One region of the Sphingomonas rustica genome, then DNA from elsewhere that is predicted to be linked to it. Evidence: predicted binding sites of a transcription regulator. Region 1 holds the regulator's gene; the other holds the start of a gene.
What was found. Region 1 encodes LexA, which represses DNA repair genes until DNA is damaged. Its sites were predicted from a motif close to GTTCCNCNCTTGTTCT; they were not measured.
Positions count from the first base shown of each region.

Region 1 (8,770 bases):
GGTCAAGGACCGGACCGACAAGGAAGTGCTGACGCTGTTCCACAAGGTCCTGGACGACGGGCGCTATGTCGACAGCTGGACGATCCGTCCCGAGGAGACCGCCCGCCAGCTGGACGTGAAGCTCAGCAAGGCGGCGCTCGACCGGATCGTCGCGGTGTCGAACAATCCGATCGGCGACCCCGCAGGCCCGGTCAGCAATCCGGTGGCGATCGCGGTGGTGATCGGCGTGGTGATCATGCTGGTGCCGACCGAGGCGGGCCGATCGCGGCTGAACGTCCGGGACCTGTCCGCCATCCGCAAGTTCTGACGATGGCCGGATCGCCGGCACGCCCGCACGTGATCCTGGCGAGCATGCCCTGGACCACGCTGACCGAGCCCAGCCTGGGGCTGGCGATCCTGAAGGCGAAGCTGCGCGACCACGGCGTTTCCGCACGGGTCGCGCACCTCAATCTCGGGCTGCTGCGCTTCCTTCAGGCCAAGACCTATTATGCGCTGGCCAACATGTTCGCGCTGAACGATTTCCTGTTCAGCGGGACGATCGAGCACGACATCAGTCCGCATCAGCACCGCCTGCTGACCGGCGCCACCGCCAATCTGCTCGACTTCGGCATCATCGATGCGGACGACTGGGGCGGGCTGGACGGCGTGATCGAGCAACTGATCACCCTGCGGCAGGAGACGATCCCCGCCTGGCTGGACGAGGAAGCCGATCGAATCGCGGCGGAGCGACCGTCGCTGCTCGGCTTCACCTGCATGTTCGACCAGACGATCGCGTCGGTCGCGCTGGCGAGGCTCGTCAGGCTGCGCGCGCCCGGCACGATGATCGCGCTGGGCGGCTATGCCGTTCGCGCTCCCACCGCCCGGACGGTGATGCGCGCCTTTCCTTGGATCGACGCGATCTGCATGGGCGAAGGCGAGCCCGCGATCCTGGGCCTGGCGGAGGCATCGGTCGGGCAGATACCCCTGGAATCGGTTCCCAATTTGCTCATGCGCGGGGCGGACGGTGAACTGCACGAGACCGAGCCCGCGCCGCTGATCGATCTCGATCGCTCGCCGGCACCCGATTACGACGATTTCTTCGACGACCTGCGCACGCTGGAGGCCGATCATGCGGTGGCGATCGATATCGAGCGGCTGCCGCTGGAGAATTCGCGCGGCTGCTGGTGGGGACAGAAGAGCCACTGCGTGTTCTGCGGAATCGCCGACAGCGACATGGTCTATCGCGCACGGTCGCCGGACAGCGTGATCGCCGCGCTGGACCGCACCGCCCGGCGGCACGACATCCATGCCTTCCGCTTCTCCGACTATATCCTGCCCCAGGCCTATTACCGCACCTTGCTGCCCCGGCTGGCGGCGCATCCGGTGCGCTACACGCTGACCGGCGAGATCAAGGCGAACGTGAAGCCCGAATGGATGGCGGCACTTGCCGCGGCCGGGTTCACCGAGGTCCAGCCGGGGATCGAATCGCTGTCGGACAAGGTGCTGGCGACGATGCACAAGGGCGTCGCCGCGGTGCAGAACGTCCATACCCTGCTGCTCGGCAAGGGCGCCGGGGTGCTGGTCCATCACAACCTCATCTACGGCTTTCCCGACGACGAAGCGGGGGACTATCGCCGGATGCTGGCGGCACTGCCGCGGCTGTTCCACCTCGATCCGCCCTCGACCCGGTTGCCGGTCCAAATCACGCGCTTCGCCCCGCTGCAGGAACAGCCGGAGCGGTTCGGGCTGGCCGCGGCGCACCCCGCCGCCGACTATCAGATGATCTTCAGCGCCGCCTTCCTGGCGCGCAGCGGCTTCGACCTGGCCAGCTATTGCTATTATTTCGAGCGGCCGTTCGAGAATTCGCCCGAGCTCCAGCGTCTCTACCGCAGGATCGATGCGATGGTGGATCGCTGGAAGGACCTGCAGCGCCAGCGCGAAGTGATCCTGTCATGGCGCCAGGACGGCGACGGAATCGCGATCGTCGATACCCGCGGCGCCGAGCCGAGCCATTATCGGCTGGGCGGACTCGCCGCCGCCATGCTGGAGACGATGCGCGAGCCGATCCCGCGCGACCGGCTGATGGCGCGGTTCGCGGGCCATGGCGAGGACGGGCGCCAGACGCTGGAGCGGCTCGATCAGCTCGGACTGTTCTTCGAGGCGGGAGACCGGCTGGTCGCGCTGCCGCTGCCCGAGGAAACGCGCTGGCAGCATGAAGTCCCCCTTCCCGCCTGGACCGCGCGCAAGGCGGATCCGATCGCGGAAACCGACTTCGCCTGATCCGGGATCTGTGCCACGGCTGTCCGGATGGCAGTCCTTCTCCCCGTGGCGGATGCGCAGCAGCGACTGATCGCCCTCGCCCCCTCGGTCGATGTCGAGACCGTCCCGCTCGCGCAGGCACATGGCCGCTGGGCCGCAACCGAGATCGTCGCATTGCGCACCCAGCCCGACGCCGACCTGTCGGCAATGGACGGCTATGCCATCCGCTTCGACGACATGCCGGGGCCCTGGCAGGTGACGGGCGAGAGTGCGGCGGGGCACGGGTTCGACCAGGCCGTCGGGGCGGGACAGGCGGTCCGCATCTTCACCGGCGCCCCGCTGCCCGCGGGCAGCGACACGGTGATGGTCCAGGAAGAGGCACGGCGCGACGGCGCGGTGCTGCATCTGGCGGGCGAAGGGCCGCGGCATCACGGGCGCAACGTCCGGCGGCGCGGACTGGATTTCGCCGAGGGCGACATGCTGATCGCCGCCGGCGCGCGGCTGACGCCGCAGCGGCTGGCGCTGGCCGGCGTGGCGGGACATGCGACGCTTCCGGTGCGGCGTAGGGTTCGCGTCGCCTACGCCGCGACCGGCGACGAACTGGTCGAACCGGGCACCCCGCTGGCACCCGGCCAGCTGCCCGAGACCAACCGGCTGATGCTCGCGGCGCAGCTTGCCGGCCTGCCGGTCGAACTGATCGATCTCGGCATCCTGCCCGACCGCGCCGAGATACTGGAGGCGGCATTCCGGTCGGTCGATGCCGACCTGCTGGTCACCACCGGCGGCGCATCGGTGGGCGATCACGACCTGGTGCGGCCGGCACTGGAGGCGGCGGGGGCGACGATCGATTTCTGGCGCATCGCGCTGCGGCCGGGCAAGCCGATGATGGCGGGTCGCCTGGGCAAGGCGGTGCTGCTCGGGCTGCCCGGCAATCCGGTCTCCGCCTTCGTCACGACGCAGCTGTTCGTTCGCCCGCTGGTCGCGCATCTGTCGGGCGCCGCTCGCCCCTTCCCGGAGCCGCGGATCGTGACTGCCGGAGAGGCGCTGTCGGCCAACGACCATCGCACCGACTATCTGCGCGGGACGCTGGTTGACGGGCGCGCCTTCGCCTCGACCATCCAGGACAGTTCGATGCTGCGCACCCTCGCCCGCGCCGACTGCCTGATCCTGCGCGACCCGCATGCGCCCGCGGTCGAGCGAGGCGCGCCGGTGGCGATCCTCGATATCGCTTGACACGCTTCCGGAACATTGCGTAAACGTTCCCAGTCTGTTCCAACGAGAGGACCCGGGGCATGCTCACCCGCAAGCAGCACGAGCTGATCTGCTTCATCAACGACCGTCTAAACGACACCGGCGTCTCGCCGTCGTTCGAGGAAATGAAGGAAGCGCTCGACCTCAAGTCCAAGTCCGGTGTCCATCGCCTGATCTCGGCCCTGGAGGAGCGCGGTTTCATCCGTCGCCTCGCCAATCGCGCCCGCGCGCTGGAAGTCATCAAGATGCCGGAGCGTGGCGAAACCAGGTCTGCGCCCGCCGCCAAGGCGCCGGTCGAGGACAATGTCGTCGCCCTGGCCCCGCGGGTTCGCGAACCGGCCAATGACGTCCTCGAAATTCCGCTGCACGGCCGGATCGCCGCCGGTACCCCGATCGAGGCGCTGGAAGGATCGTCGATGCTTCCGGTTCCTGCCGCACTGCTGGGTGCTGGCGAGCATTATGCGCTTGAGGTTGCGGGTGACTCGATGGTCGAGGCCGGTATTCTGGACGGCGACTATGCGCTGATCCGCAAGACCGAGAGTGCGCGGGACGGCGAGATCGTCGTCGCGCTGATCGACGAAGCCGAGGCGACGCTGAAATTCTTCCGCAAGGAAGGATCGATGGTCCGGCTCGACCCCGCCAACCGCGATTATTCGCCGCAGCGTTATGCGCCCGGCCAGGTGCGGATCCAGGGCAAGCTCGCCGGATTGCTGCGCCGCTATTGATCCTGTTCGCCGCCAGCCCGGATCGGGTCGGCGGCGACAGCGTCCGCCCCCGCCGCGGCGCGATAATGACGCTGCGCCCAGAAATTGATTCCGAAGCGCGAGTCCTCGAAACGGCCTGAGGGCACGCTGACCGGCAGCACTTCGTGGATCGCCAGGCTGGGAAAGGCGATCAATCCGTTCTGACGCGGCTCCAGGTCGACACAGGCGCGCTTGCCGTCGGCGCCGGGCATCTTCGCCAGCAACCTCAGCGTACCGCCCGAATAACCCTGCGGCTCGCGGTGGAAATGATAGACGATCGTCACCACCCGGTCGTGCGGATGTCGGCTGAGCCCGGTGGCGGTGTCGTGATGCGGCCGGATATGACCGCCATCGCCATAGACGACCATCTCGATCTCGAACCCGTCGCGCCGGAAATGCGCCATGCCGAGATCGGCGAGGATGCCGGGCAGCAGCGCGTCGATATGCGCGACGCTGGTCCGCTTCCAATCCGCGCTGCCATAGAAGCTGCGCGCGCGCCTGCGATCGTCGCTGACCTGGCCCTTGCCCACTCTCGAGTCCGACAGCGCCGTCTCGTTGGCGAGCGCCCAGTCGATCAGCGCGGCATGCTCCGCCTGCGGCAGCACGTCGTCGCGGCGGGCGTGGATGGGCGGACGCTGAAGCAGGTTCATGCGACCGCCGCCGGCGGCGTCCGGCGCACCCAGCAATTGATCGCGAAGCGCGAGTCGGCAAAGTCGCGAGACGGACAGGCGACCGGCATGACTTCATGCCGGGCCCAGGCAGGAAAGACCGCCAGGCTGTTCTGGGTCGGCGGCACGTCGCCATAGGAAATGTCATGCGCCAGCGAGTGGAGACGCAGGGCACCGCCCTGGAATCGCTTCGGCTCGCGGTGAAAATAATAGACGGCGGTGATCATCCGAAAGGCTGCGGACCCGGGCCGGGGGGTTCGCCCGCCGCCCACGCCGGTGTCGACATGGCGGCGGTAGAAGGCGCCGTCATTATAGGCGACCATGTCGAACTCGAGCTGGTCGAGCGTGAAGGGCGCAATGCCAAGCGCCGCGCACCAGCCCGGCACCAACGGCATCATGGTCGCCGTCAGCGGCGCCACCCAGGGCCGGGGGCCTTCGCCTCTGAGGCTCAGTGAATTGCGGAAGCCGGTGTCGAGCGCCCGCTCCCGCCCCAGCCCGGACGGCTCGAACCGCGCCTGGTTCGCCAGCGTCCAGTCGATCAGCGCAACATGGTCTGCGGCCGGGAGAAAGTCGGAAATGACGAGGTGCGGCGGGACGCGGTCGAGCGGGTTGGTCATCGCCCCGCCGCCGCCAAAACCGCGACAGCCGATCGCATCGACGGCTCAACAGCTAACGCACGCATCAATCGCCTCTCCGACGGGGTGTCCGCTGTCGTGGCGGCATCACCCGGGGCGGGTCAAGCCATGGATGCTGCGTGCCGCGGCTGACCGTGGCGACATGGCCATCGGAAAAACGGATCGCGACGCCGCCGGTCCGCGCCAGCATCGCGCGATCGAGCTTCAGCCAGCGCGGCGTGCAACCCAGCGGCAGTCGCCGGTCGCTGACGACGATATCGCTTCGCGCACACAGCGCAGACATCTCCGTCCAGGGCAGATGATAGGCGCTGCGCGTCGCGGCCACCCGCCAGCGGCGCTCGCCCGCGGCGACGTCGATCGCGCAGACATCGGGACTGCAGCGCGCCGCCGGCTCCTCGCCGAGCAATGCCAGCGTTTGCTCGCCGCCATTTTCGGCCAGGATGTCGCGCATATAGTCGCCCGCACGGTCGCGCAGCAGCGCCATCCCGCCATTGGCGGTCCGGATCGCCAGATGGCGCCCGTCGCTGGTCACCAGCAGATCGGGCGGCGGCGTCATCAGCGCCCAGGCCATGCCGATCGTCAGCGGCACCGCCCCGACCAGCCGGATCCGCGTTCGCCACAGGGCGAGCCAGAGTCCACCAGCCACGCAGAGCGCGAAGGCAGCCATCGGCATGGCGGGCAGCGCCGCGACCGCGCCCGGTGCCGACGACACGGTGCGCGCGATCCACAGCAGCAGGTTCAGCGCCTGCGCCGTCAGCCACCAGACCGGTGCGCCAAGCCCGACCAGATCGAGCAGCAAGGCCAGCGCCTCCAGCGGCATGATGACGAAGGTCGTCAGCGGGATTGCGACGATATTGGCCAGCGCCCCATAGAGTCCGGCCTTGTGAAAGTGGAACAGCGCCAACGGCATCAGCGCCAGTTCGACCGCGATGCCGGTCAGCAGCAGCGACGCCAGGCCGCGCGTCAGCCGCACCGCCCGCCCCTCGCCCTCGCGTCGCTCGAACCACCGGCGCACGGTACGATTCTCGTGCAAGGCGACGATCGCGGTGACCGCGGCGAAGCTGAGCTGGAAGCTGGGCCCCGCCAGCGCCTCGGGCCAGAGCAGCAGGACGAAGCACGCGCCGGTCGCGACCAGCCGGAGCGTGATCGCCTCCCGCCCCAGGCTGAGCGCGAGCAGCACCAGCAGCGCCGCGGCGCAGGATCGGATCGTGGGAACTTCGGCGCCGGTCAGCAGGGTATAGCCGATCGCGGCCGCCGCCCCCGCACCCGCGGCGACCAGCGGCAGCCGCAGCCGCAGCGCCAGCCAGGGACTGAGCGCCAGCAGGCGCAGCACGACCAGCATGGTGCCCGCGGTGACCGCGGTGACGTGGAGGCCGCTCACCGACAGGAGATGGGCCAGGCCCGATCGCTGCATCGCCTCCGAATCCGCGTCGGATATCGCGCCGCGATCGCCGGTCGCCAGCGCGCTGGCGATGCCGCCTGCGCTTCCCTCGATACGCGACTGGATATGCGCCGACAGGCGGGTGCGCAGGTCGTGGCCACCCTCGCCGCCCCCGGACAGGATCGTGACCGGCGCGAAGCCGCGGCCGGTGGCGCCGATGCCGTCGAACCAGGCGACCCGGGCGAAGTCATAGGCGCCGGGAACCGCGGGCGGCGGCGGCGGCATCAGCCGCGCGCGCAGGCGCACGACACTGCCCCGCACAAGGCCCGCCGGCACGTCCGCCTCCGCCAGATTGACGCGCACCCGGGGCGGCAGGTCGGTGCGGTCGACCGGCATCAGGCGCAGCCGGACCAGACCGCGCGCCGGCAATTGCTCGAGCCGTTCGACCCGCGCATCGAAGGCAACAACCGCCGGCCGGGCAAGCACCGGCGCGGCGACGCGATCGGCCCGCCACCAGATCCAGCTGCAGCCGAGCGCCAGACCCAGGGCGACGACGATCACCGCCCTTCCCAGGCGGCCGCCCGCCGGGAGCGCGACGCCGACGACCGCCAGCGCGGCGGCCGCAGCCAGGAACGCCAGCCACTGGTCGGGGCCGGGCAGCAGGAACCAGGCCGTGATTCCCGCGCCCAGAACCACTGGAACCCACAGCACCAGTTGCTCGCGCTCAGCCTCCAGCCGGCGTTCGATTGTCGAAAAGACCGTGAAACCCCAGTGCCGCACTGTCGTTTGAAGGGCGGTCAGGCCCGTGCTAGGGGCCTCGGCGGCTGAACTGGCCATATTATTTCAAGTCTGGGAGCAGGCGCGGTTGAGCGCATCATCTGAGACCGGTACCACCACCGGCACCACCATCGTCACGCGCTTCGCGCCGTCCCCCACGGGATACCTCCATGTCGGCGGCGCCCGCACCGCGCTGTTCAACCTGCTCTTCGCGCGCCATCACGGCGGCAAGTTCCTGTTGCGCATCGAGGATACCGATCGCGCACGCTCCACGCAGCCCGCGATTGCAGCCATTCTCGATGGAATGCGCTGGCTCGGGCTCGATTGGGACGGGGACGAAGTCTATCAGTTCGCCCGTGCCGAGCGCCATGCCGCGGTCGCCAACGAGATGGTCGAGAAGGGCGCGGCCTATCGCTGCTACCTGACGCAGGACGAACTGGCGGCGATGCGTGCCGAGGCGGAAGCGGCGAAGAAGCCGCTTCGCATCCGCTCGCCCTGGCGCGATCAGGTGCCGAACGAAGCGGGCAAGCCCTATGTCGTGCGGCTCAAGGCGCCGACCGAGGGCGCGACGACGATTCGCGACCTGGTCCAGGGCGAGGTCACCGTCCAGAACAGCGAGATCGACGATCTGGTGTTGCTGCGGTCCGACGGGACGCCCACCTATATGCTTGCGGTCGTGGTCGACGATCACGACATGGGGGTCACCCATGTCATCCGCGGCGACGATCATTTGAACAACGCGTTCCGCCAGCTGCCGATCTATCGCGCGATGGGCTGGCCCGAGCCGAACTATGCGCACATCCCGCTGATCCACGGATCGGACGGCGCCAAGCTGTCCAAGCGCCACGGCGCGCTGGGCGTCGACGCCTATCGCGACGAGCTGGGCATCCTGCCCGAGGCACTGGGTAATTATCTGCTCCGGCTCGGCTGGGGTCATGGCGATGACGAAATCATCAGCCTCGACCAGGCGATCGAATGGTTCGACCTCGCCGGCGTCGGAAAGTCACCAAGCCGGTTCGATCTCAAGAAGCTGGAGAACCTGAACGGTCACTATATCCGCGAGGCGGATAATGACCG
Region 1 is NZ_JBDIZK010000005.1:134,409-143,178, forward strand. It holds gene TPR58_RS09970 (hypothetical protein) at 1-307, shown strand, start outside; gene TPR58_RS09975 (RiPP maturation radical SAM C-methyltransferase) at 310-2,259, shown strand; gene TPR58_RS09980 (molybdopterin molybdotransferase MoeA) at 2,287-3,471, shown strand; gene lexA (transcriptional repressor LexA) at 3,531-4,214, shown strand; gene TPR58_RS09990 (2OG-Fe(II) oxygenase) at 4,208-4,882, opposite strand; gene TPR58_RS09995 (2OG-Fe(II) oxygenase) at 4,879-5,517, opposite strand; gene TPR58_RS10000 (ComEC/Rec2 family competence protein) at 5,582-7,627, opposite strand; gene gltX (glutamate--tRNA ligase) at 7,782-8,770, shown strand, end outside.

Region 2 (8,770 bases), 130 kb from region 1:
ACGGCGCGCGAAATCCTCGGTCTTGAGATAGTCGGTCGAGACCTGGTTGGCGACGACCGACAACAGGCAGCCGACCAGGCCCATGTCGTGATACCAGGGCAGCCACGAGACGCAGCGATCGCCGTCGCCGACATGCATGCCATGGCTGTGCGCGGCGAGGTTATTGAGCAGGGCATGGTGCGTGATCGCGACGCCGTGCGGGAAGCGGGTCGATCCGCTGGAATATTGCAGATAGGCAATGTCGTCGGTCTTCGCGACGGGCAGCAATGTCTCGGCCGCAGGGCGCTGCTCGAACTCGCTCCAGTCGATCCCCTCGACCCCGCGGGCGCGCGCCGCCTCGGCGCACATCGCGCCGATCTCGGGCGGATAGATCAGAATCGTGGGATCGCAGCTGGTCAGCTGGACGGTGAGCTGGTCGATATAGGACTGGGCGCCGCCGAACGAGGTCGGCAGGGGCAGCGGCACCGGCCAGGCGCCGGCATAGATCACGCCGAAGAACAGCGAGGCGAACTCGGCACCCGTCTCGGCGATCAGGGCGATGCGATCCTCGGGCTGCACGCCGGCCGCGATCAGGCGATAGGCCTGCTCCAGCGCATCGGCGCGCAGTTCGGAAAAGGGATAGGGGCGGGCAAGATTGCCGCGCGCATCGTGAAAATTCAGCCCGCGAACGCCCTGCGCGGCATAGTCCAGCGCCTCGCCGAGGGTGGCGAAGTCGGCATAGCGCCGCACCAGCATATCGTCGGTCGGCGTCGGAGCCAGCGTTGCCGGCGAGGCCGAATTGTTTTCGGGCGATCCCGTAACGTCCAAAACCATTCCTGTCTCTTTACCCCTGTGTGGCAGCCAACCCAGTGCCCCCACACGCAGAAAATCTACGATCGGTTCTGCTGCGCACTGTCGTTCAAAATCGGTTGCCACTGTGGCACAATCATGGCGCATGACCCAGCAGCGCCGCACCCTATCCCCCTTGAATCAAGCCGATCTGGAACGATTGGCGCTTCGCTATGTCGAGCGATATGCGACGACCCGCGGTCGCCTCGCGACCTATTTGCGCAGGAAAATCCGCGAGCGCGGCTGGGAGGGCGAAACCGCCGCGGACCCGGTCGCACTGGCCGAGTGGATGGCCGAGCTTCGCTATGTCGACGACCGCGCCTTTGCCGAAATGCGTGCGGGGTCGATGGGCCGGCGCGGGCTGGGGGCGCGACGGATCGAGCAGGCGTTGCGCTTCGACGGGATCGATGAGCAGGACCGGAGCGCAGTCTCGTCGATGCTGGAGGAGGAGGCGACGACCAGCGCGCTCGCCTTCGCCCGGCGCAAGCGGATCGGTCCCTGGGCGCGGGCGGTGGCGGATCCGGCGCTGCGCCAGAAACAGGTGGCGGCGCTCGTCCGGGCAGGTCATGCTCCCGATCTGGCACGGCGAATCGTGCGGATCGAACCGTCCGACGACCCCGATGGGGCGATCACGGCGGCGGGGCTGGCCTGAACGCTTCGCAATCAAACTGTCGAACCGGCGGAAACCGCCTGATACAAAGCAGTTTCCAGCGCAGAAAAAGATGATAATGTCATCGACTGGGGGAAGAATGACATGCGTGCGAACCCGCAGTTTATGCAGCCCGGGCCGGTGGCGGACGAGTTGCACGTGACCGATAGGATGGACGTCGGCGGCAGTCCGGAGGGGCTGCCCTGTTCGGGCGTCGTCAAATGGTTCGACGTGACCAGGGGCTTCGGCTTCGTGGTCGCGGACCAACCCGAGATCGGCGATATCCTGGTGCATTTCAGCGTCCTGCAGGATCATGGCCGGCGCAGCCTTCCCGAGGGGGCTCGCGTCGAATGCTTCGCGGTGAAGCGTCACCGTGGCTTCCAGGCGACGGCGATCAGCTCGATCGACATGAGCGGTGCCGTCGAACTGGTTCGCCCGAGAGCGCCCGACCGGGCGGATCGGTTGAAGCTGATCGACTCCGCGGGCGACTGGGAACCGGTGACGGTCAAGTGGTTCAACCGCATCAAGGGCTATGGTTTCCTGGTGCGCGATGGCGACAGCAGCGATATCTTCGTGCATATGGAGACGCTGCGGCGTGCCGAGATCGACGAGATCGAGCCCGGCCAGCCGCTGAGTGCGCGGATCGTCGACGGAGAAAAGGGGCCGCTGGCGGTTGCTGTCGAAAGGACAGGCTGAACTGCCATGGTGTTCGAGTATGCGTTGAGAGCGGCGATCGCCGCCACGATCCTGTTCGGGCCGACGGCGTCGGCCCTGACTCCCGCCGATGCCCAGGCCGCTCGGCCGGCCACCGCGACGATCGAGGTCGTCGTGACCACGGCATCCGGCACCCCCCACCGGTTCCAGGTCGAGCATGCCAGGACCCCCGAGGCCCAGTCGCGCGGGCTGATGTACCGCACCGACCTGCCCCGCGACGGCGGCATGTTGTTCGCACCCTATCCGGGCGACGGAAGTCCGCCGCGCGAAGCCGGCTTCTGGATGCACAATACGCCCACCCCGCTCGACATCCTGTTCATCCGCCCCGACGGCGTGATCGCCCGAATCGCGGCGAATGCGAAGCCGCTGGACGATACCCGGATCGTGTCGGGCGAAGCGGTTTCCGCGGTGCTCGAGCTGAACGGCGGACGGGCCGCGGAACTCGGTATCGCCGAGGGCGACCGGGTCGACTGGCCCGGCCGCAAGCGCGGCAGGACGAAGTGATCCGCCAAGCGGCAGGAATCGAATTGCCTCGGCACGGGGCGTCGCGCTAAGGGCAGCCGCATGGGTATCCTCAAGAATATTTTCACCTGGTGGGAAGGCGCCACCTTCGGCACCTGGATGGGTCTGCGCGGCAAGACCCGCGTCGGCGAGGACGCGCAGGGCAATGTCTATTGGCAGGGCGGAAGCGATACCGCCGGCAATCCGCGCCGCTGGGTCATCTATTCCGGCCTAAACGACGCCAGCCGGGTCCCGCCCGAATGGTTCAGCTGGCTGCACCACCAGATCGACGGGGCGCCCGACCAGTCGCTTCCCGCGCCGCGCGTGTGGGAAAAGCCGCCCGAGCCCAACCGCACCGGCACGATCGAGGCATGGCGTCCCAAGGGCGCGCTCGAGGAGGGGGGCCGCCGCGTCGCCGCGACCGGCGACTATGAGGCCTGGACCCCCGGCGCATGATCTCGCGCCTCCGCACGGCGACCGCGGCGGCGCTGCTGCTCGGTCTGGGCGCCTGTGGCGGGGACGACGCCGCAAGCGTCGGCAACAACCAGAGCATCGACGATATCGTCACGACTGACGGCGGTGACATGACCAACGTCGCGCCATCGGCCGACGTGACGGAGGTGGCGCCCGACGGCACCGAGGCGGCCGCGGCGACGCCGATGAAGGACCGGATCGCGACGATCGGCCTGCTGAACAAGCGCAACGGCCAGGAGCGCGAGCTGAAGCTGAAGCCGGGCCAGGCAGTGCGCGTCGGCGATACCATCGTCCGCCTGCGCGCCTGCGAGAAGACCGCCCCCTGGGAGAATTTCCAGGATCAGGGCGCGTTCGTCCAGCTCGACGTCCAGCAGCCGGATCGCACCTGGCGCCGCGTCTTCTCCGGCTGGCTCTATGCCGCCAGGCCGGCGCTCAACGTCGTGCAGCACCCGATCTACGACGTCTGGGCCAAGAGCTGCACGATGACCTTCCGCGATTCGGGCCCGAACACCGTCTCCGCCGGGGAAGGCGCCAAGGGATCTTCGAGCGCGAAGAAGGCGTCGAGCGCGGAGAAATCGCCTTCGGCCGAGCCCGCTCCCGCGGCGACGCCCGCAGCCTCGCCAAGCGCGGCGCCCAGCAACCCGACATAATCGTCGCGCGGAATCTCGACCGCGCCCAGCGATGCGAGATGATCGGTGATGAACTGGCAGTCGAGCAGCGTGAAGCCGCCGACGCGCAGCCGCGCGACCAGCCAGGCCAGCGCGACCTTCGACGCGTCGCGTGCGCGGCTGACCATCGACTCTCCGAAAAAGGCGCGGCCGAGCGCGAGGCCGTAAAGCCCGCCGACCAGCCGATCCGCTTCCCAGACCTCGATCGAATGGGCGAAGCCGCGGCGATGCAGCTCGATGAACACCGTCTCGATCGGCCCGCTGATCCAGGTATCGGGGCGGTCGTCGGCGCTTTCGGCGCACAGCCGGATGATCGCTTCGAAGCAGGTATCCGAGGTGACCCGGAACCGGTCCGACAGGAGGGTCTTGCGCAGCGATTTCGACAGGTGGAAGCCGTCGAGCGGAAGGATGCCGCGCAGCTTGGGTTCGACCCAGTAGACGCTGGCCGCGTCGCGATCGTCTGCCATGGGGAAGACGCCCATGGCATAGGCGCGCAGGATGAGATCGGGATCTAGGACCTGGGGCGTGTTCTGGCGGTGGCTCACCGCTTCCTTGTAAGACGCCGCTCGATCGCTTGCCAGAGGGCCGCAAAGGCCTGGGCGGCGGGAGCCCGCGGCGCATAGTCGCCCAGCGGCGCGCGGTGGGTCGCCATCGCCTCGACGATGCTGGCCATCGGAATGACCGGCCAGTCGGGATGCGCCCGGATTGCCTCGGCATGGAGCCGCCGACGGCCGTCGACCATCGAATGGACCGGCATCAACGGCACCTTGTTGCCCTTCGCCACGAGGTGGGCCGCGACCTCGTCGAAGGCGCGCATCGACAGCGGGGAGGGGACGACAGGCACCACGATCAGGTCGGCGGCGCGCATCACCTGCTCGCTGGTGTCGGTCAGTCCGGGCGGGCAATCGAGAAGAACGCGGTCATAGGCGCTCCCCAGCTGGTCGAGCAATTTCGCCAGCCGCTTCTTCTTGTCGAGCTGGTGGAAGACCAGATCGAGTTCGCGCAGCGACGAATCCGCGCCGAGCAGGTCGAGTCGATCGATCCCGCTTTGCCGGATCAGCCGGGACGCCTCGACATCCTTGGTAAAGACCGCCTGGGCGCGGTCGCGCGCCGCCGCGCCCTGGCCAAGCAGGAAGGTCGAGGCGGCCTGGGGATCGAGATCCCATAACAGGGTGCGCCGGGACGATTGGGCGGCGGAGCACCAGGCAAGATTGACCGCCAGCGTCGTCTTTCCGACGCCGCCCTTCAGGCTGTAGACCGCAACCGTCGCCACCCGCACGCTCTCCGCAAATTTGCCCGTTCGCAACAGGGCATGAAAAAGGGCCGGCGGAAAGCCCGCCGGCCCTTTTCTTGCGAGAGAATGTTACGTTGCGAAGACCGAAGGGCTTCAGGCCTTGCAGGTCTTGGTACCGACGCCCGGCGCTTCGATCGTTGCAGCCTTGGCATCGCCAGTGATCTTGTAGCCACCCTCGGCCACGAAGGGCTGGCCGGCTTCCGGCGCGCGCAGCGTGGTGCCGCCCATCGCGCCCTTTTCGGTCTTCAGGACGGCCATCGTGTCGCCTTTCATGAAGTCGACGAAGGCAAGCGTGTTGCCCGGCTGGCAGCGGAAGCTGACGCTGGCTGCGATCGCCGGCGGCAGTTCTTTCTTCGGTGCGTTCTTCACCTTCTCGGCATTGGGGTCGGCCGGGCGGCCGCCGATGACTTCGGGTTCGGGCTTGCAGGCGGACAGCGAAAGGATTGCGACCAAGGCTGTTGCGAGGATGGGGAGGGTTTTCATAGCGGATGCTCTGTTTGCCGATGGTTTCCAGCCCGTCAAGGCTTTCGTGATATAAAGTCACACAAAATTTGTGCGACGCAATGAAATTACGTTTACTCGTGAAATTCCTCGATCTCGGGAATCCGCCCAAAGGCGATCTTGCTTCCCACCGCGCCGAGTCGACCCCCGTTTAACGGTCCGACTGAGACTGCCGTGCGTCCGAACCTTTCATTGATCCGATCCATGGCACGGCTCAGCGCAAGCGTGCGCGTTTCGCGGGCCAGCGGGTCATCTGGAGCAAGCGCAGCGAACAGCGATTGCTGGTCTCCGTCAGCCGCTTCGATCTCGCACAGGGTGACGCCGATCATCCGAAGGCGGAAGCCGCCAGGGCGCTTTTTTCCCGCATCCGCGAGCCGCGGGAACAGGTGATCAAGTGCGTGAAGAATCACGAAACTGTCCTGGGTGCGCGGCAATTTGATCGAGGCGCGCCAGTTGGACTTGTCGTCTTCGAACTTGCCGTGGAGCACGAGCAGGCGCGTGCGATAGCCCTTGCGACGCAGCCGGCTGGCCGCCTTCAGCGTCAGCCGGCGCGCGGTCAGCCGGGTCGGCTCCATCCCGCGCTTCGAGGGCGACAGGACGTGGCTGTGGCCGATCGTGCGGCTCTGCGTCGGCTTGTCGGGCAGGTCGACGCCGTGGAGCAGGAACCACAACCGGTCGCCGTTCAGGCTGCCCCAGGCGGCGCCTGCGTCGCGGGGGCGTCGCTCGCAATATTGGCGGATGTCGAGAATGCCGTCCTGCGCCAGCCGCCGCTCCATCCGGGCGCCGATGCCGGCGATGTCGCGCAGCTTCAGGTCGTACAGCCGGTCGGGCAGTTCATGCCCCTGGAGCATCACCAGCCCGTCGGGCTTCTGCATGTCGCTGGCCAGTTTCGCGAGCAGTCGGTTCGGCGCGATGCCGACCGACGAGGTCAGGCATTCGCCGACATTGGTGCGGATCGCCGCCTTGATCCGACGCGCGAGCGCCAGCGCATCCTCGGGCGAATTCTCGTTGTCGAGCAGCCGGCAGGCGACCTCGTCGATCGAGCAGACCATCGTGACGGGCACATGCTTCCAGATCTCTTCGACGATGCGGTGGTGAAACTCGACATATTTCCGGTGCTGTGCCGGCGCGATCACGAGGTCGCGGCACTTGCGCTTCGCTTCCCACACCGGGGTCAGCGTGGTGATGCCATAGCGTTTCGCCTCGACCGAGGCGGCGATGGCGACGGTCGTATCGCTGTCGACCGGCGCGACGATCAGCGGACGCCCGCGCCAGGCCGGGTTCAATTGCTGCTCGACGCTGGCGAAATAGGAATTCAGGTCGAGGAACAGCCAGCGCAGCGGCCGCGGCGGAAAGGCCAGCACGGCCTCGGGCGAGGGGATGGGGTCTAGGCGACTCGGCTGGGGCATCTGCGGCGGAACAATAGTGGAACATCGCCACCGCGCCAATCGCGGGAGGGGGCGTCGCGGCCCGACCCGGCGGAGAGCCGGGCCGCGACGGGCCGGCAGCGTCCGGAGCGCTGCCGGCGATCGGGCGAGATCGGGCAGGCTCACTCCGCGCCCCGCAGCGCCCTATCGCTGCGCGGGGAAGCGGCCTCGGCACGATCGATCAGCCCGAGATATTCGCGGCGCCACATGCCGCTCTGGTTGCCGGCGAGCGCGCGGGCATCCTGCCAGCTCCAGCGCCCGAGCAGCGGATCGCCGCGCAGCAACTGGGCGAAGCCGGCGACCGACGCGGCGAAGGCCATGTCGCCCTGCGGTGCCGATGCCTGGGTCAGGAGCGATGCCGCGACGGGGCGCTGGATCAGGCGCGAACTGCTGCCCTCGGGGAGCTTGTAACGCAGCTTCACGAAGGCGAACTCGCCCCGTTCGCCGCCGGTCCAGCCCGCAGCGGTGGCGGGCGACGGGTTGGCCGAGCGGTTGGCGGCATAACGGCGCTCGCCCGTCCAGCCCTTGCTGCCGCGAGGCACCACCTCGTAGATCGCGGTGACTTGGTGACCCGCGCCGATATCGCCGGCATCGACGTTATCGTTGGCAAAATCCTGCTCGCGAAGTGCGCGATTCTCGTAGCCGATCAGGCGATATTCGCCGATCTCGGCGGGGTTGAACTCGACCTGGACCTTCACGTCCTTGGCAATGGTGAACAGGGTCGAGCTGAGTTCCTCGTCGAGCACCTTTCGCGCTTCCATCGTGCTGTCGATATAGGCGTAGTTGCCGTTCCCCTTGTCGGCGATGCCCTCCATCATCGCGTCGTTCAGATTGCCCTGGCCAAAGCCGAGCGTGGTGAGGGTGATGCCATCGTCGCGGTTGCGCTCGATCAGCTGTTCGAGCTGCGACTGGTCGGTCATCCCGACGTTGAAATCGCCGTCGGTCGCCAGGATCACGCGGTTGATGCCGTCGCGCCGCATGTTGGCGCGCGCCGTCCGGTAGGCGAGTTCTATCCCTTCGCCGCCGGCGGTCGATCCGCCGGCGCTCAGCCGGTCGAGCGCATCGCGGATTTCGTCTGGATCGCTGCTGGCGTCGAGGACCAGCCCGGCGGCACCGGCATAGACGACGATCGACACGCAATCCTGCGGGCGCAAATTGTCGGCCAGCATCGTCAGCGACTGCTTGACCAGCGGTAGCTTGTCGGGATCCCCCATCGATCCCGAGACATCGACCAGGAACACCAGATTGGCGGGCGGCCGCTGACGATAGCTCAGGTCGTATCCGCGCAGGCCGATGCGCAGCAGCCGCGTATCCGGGTTCCACGGCGTGCGCGCGACATCGGTCGTCACGCTGAACGGTTCGCCGCGGTCGGCGGGCAGGGGGTAGTCGTAGTGGAAATAATTGACCAGTTCCTCGGTGCGGACCGCGTCCTTCGGCACCGGCTGGCCGCTGGTGAGGAAGCGGCGGACGTTGGAATAGGCGGCCGTGTCGACATCGACCGCGAAGGTCGAGACCGGTGCCGTCGCGGTGCTGTGCACCGGCGAGATGTCGTTCGCCTTGTACCGCTCGCGCATCTCGGGTGGCAGGGTGGAGACGTCGACGATCTCGGGGCTGGCGCCGCCCTGATAATCGGCCTGATAGGGGGCGCCACCCGGCCCGCCGTTGCTGCCGCATCCCGAAAGCAGTGCCGCGCCGATCGCCGTGGTTACCAGAT
Region 2 is NZ_JBDIZK010000005.1:806-9,575, reverse strand. It holds gene TPR58_RS09450 (fatty acyl-AMP ligase) at 1-813, opposite strand, end outside; gene TPR58_RS09445 (regulatory protein RecX) at 989-1,480, shown strand; gene TPR58_RS09440 (cold-shock protein) at 1,649-2,173, shown strand; gene TPR58_RS09435 (DUF192 domain-containing protein) at 2,180-2,695, shown strand; gene TPR58_RS09430 (NADH:ubiquinone oxidoreductase subunit NDUFA12) at 2,756-3,148, shown strand; partial or broken gene TPR58_RS09425 (DUF2155 domain-containing protein) at 3,145-3,585, shown strand; gene aat (leucyl/phenylalanyl-tRNA--protein transferase) at 3,621-4,379, opposite strand; gene TPR58_RS09415 (ParA family protein) at 4,376-5,107, opposite strand; gene TPR58_RS09410 (hypothetical protein) at 5,222-5,650, opposite strand; gene TPR58_RS09405 (Y-family DNA polymerase) at 5,704-7,038, opposite strand; gene TPR58_RS09400 (vWA domain-containing protein) at 7,179-8,770, opposite strand, start outside.
Region 2: a site for LexA is predicted at 7,046-7,061, ahead of TPR58_RS09405 (Y-family DNA polymerase). Genes of this name have one in related genera too.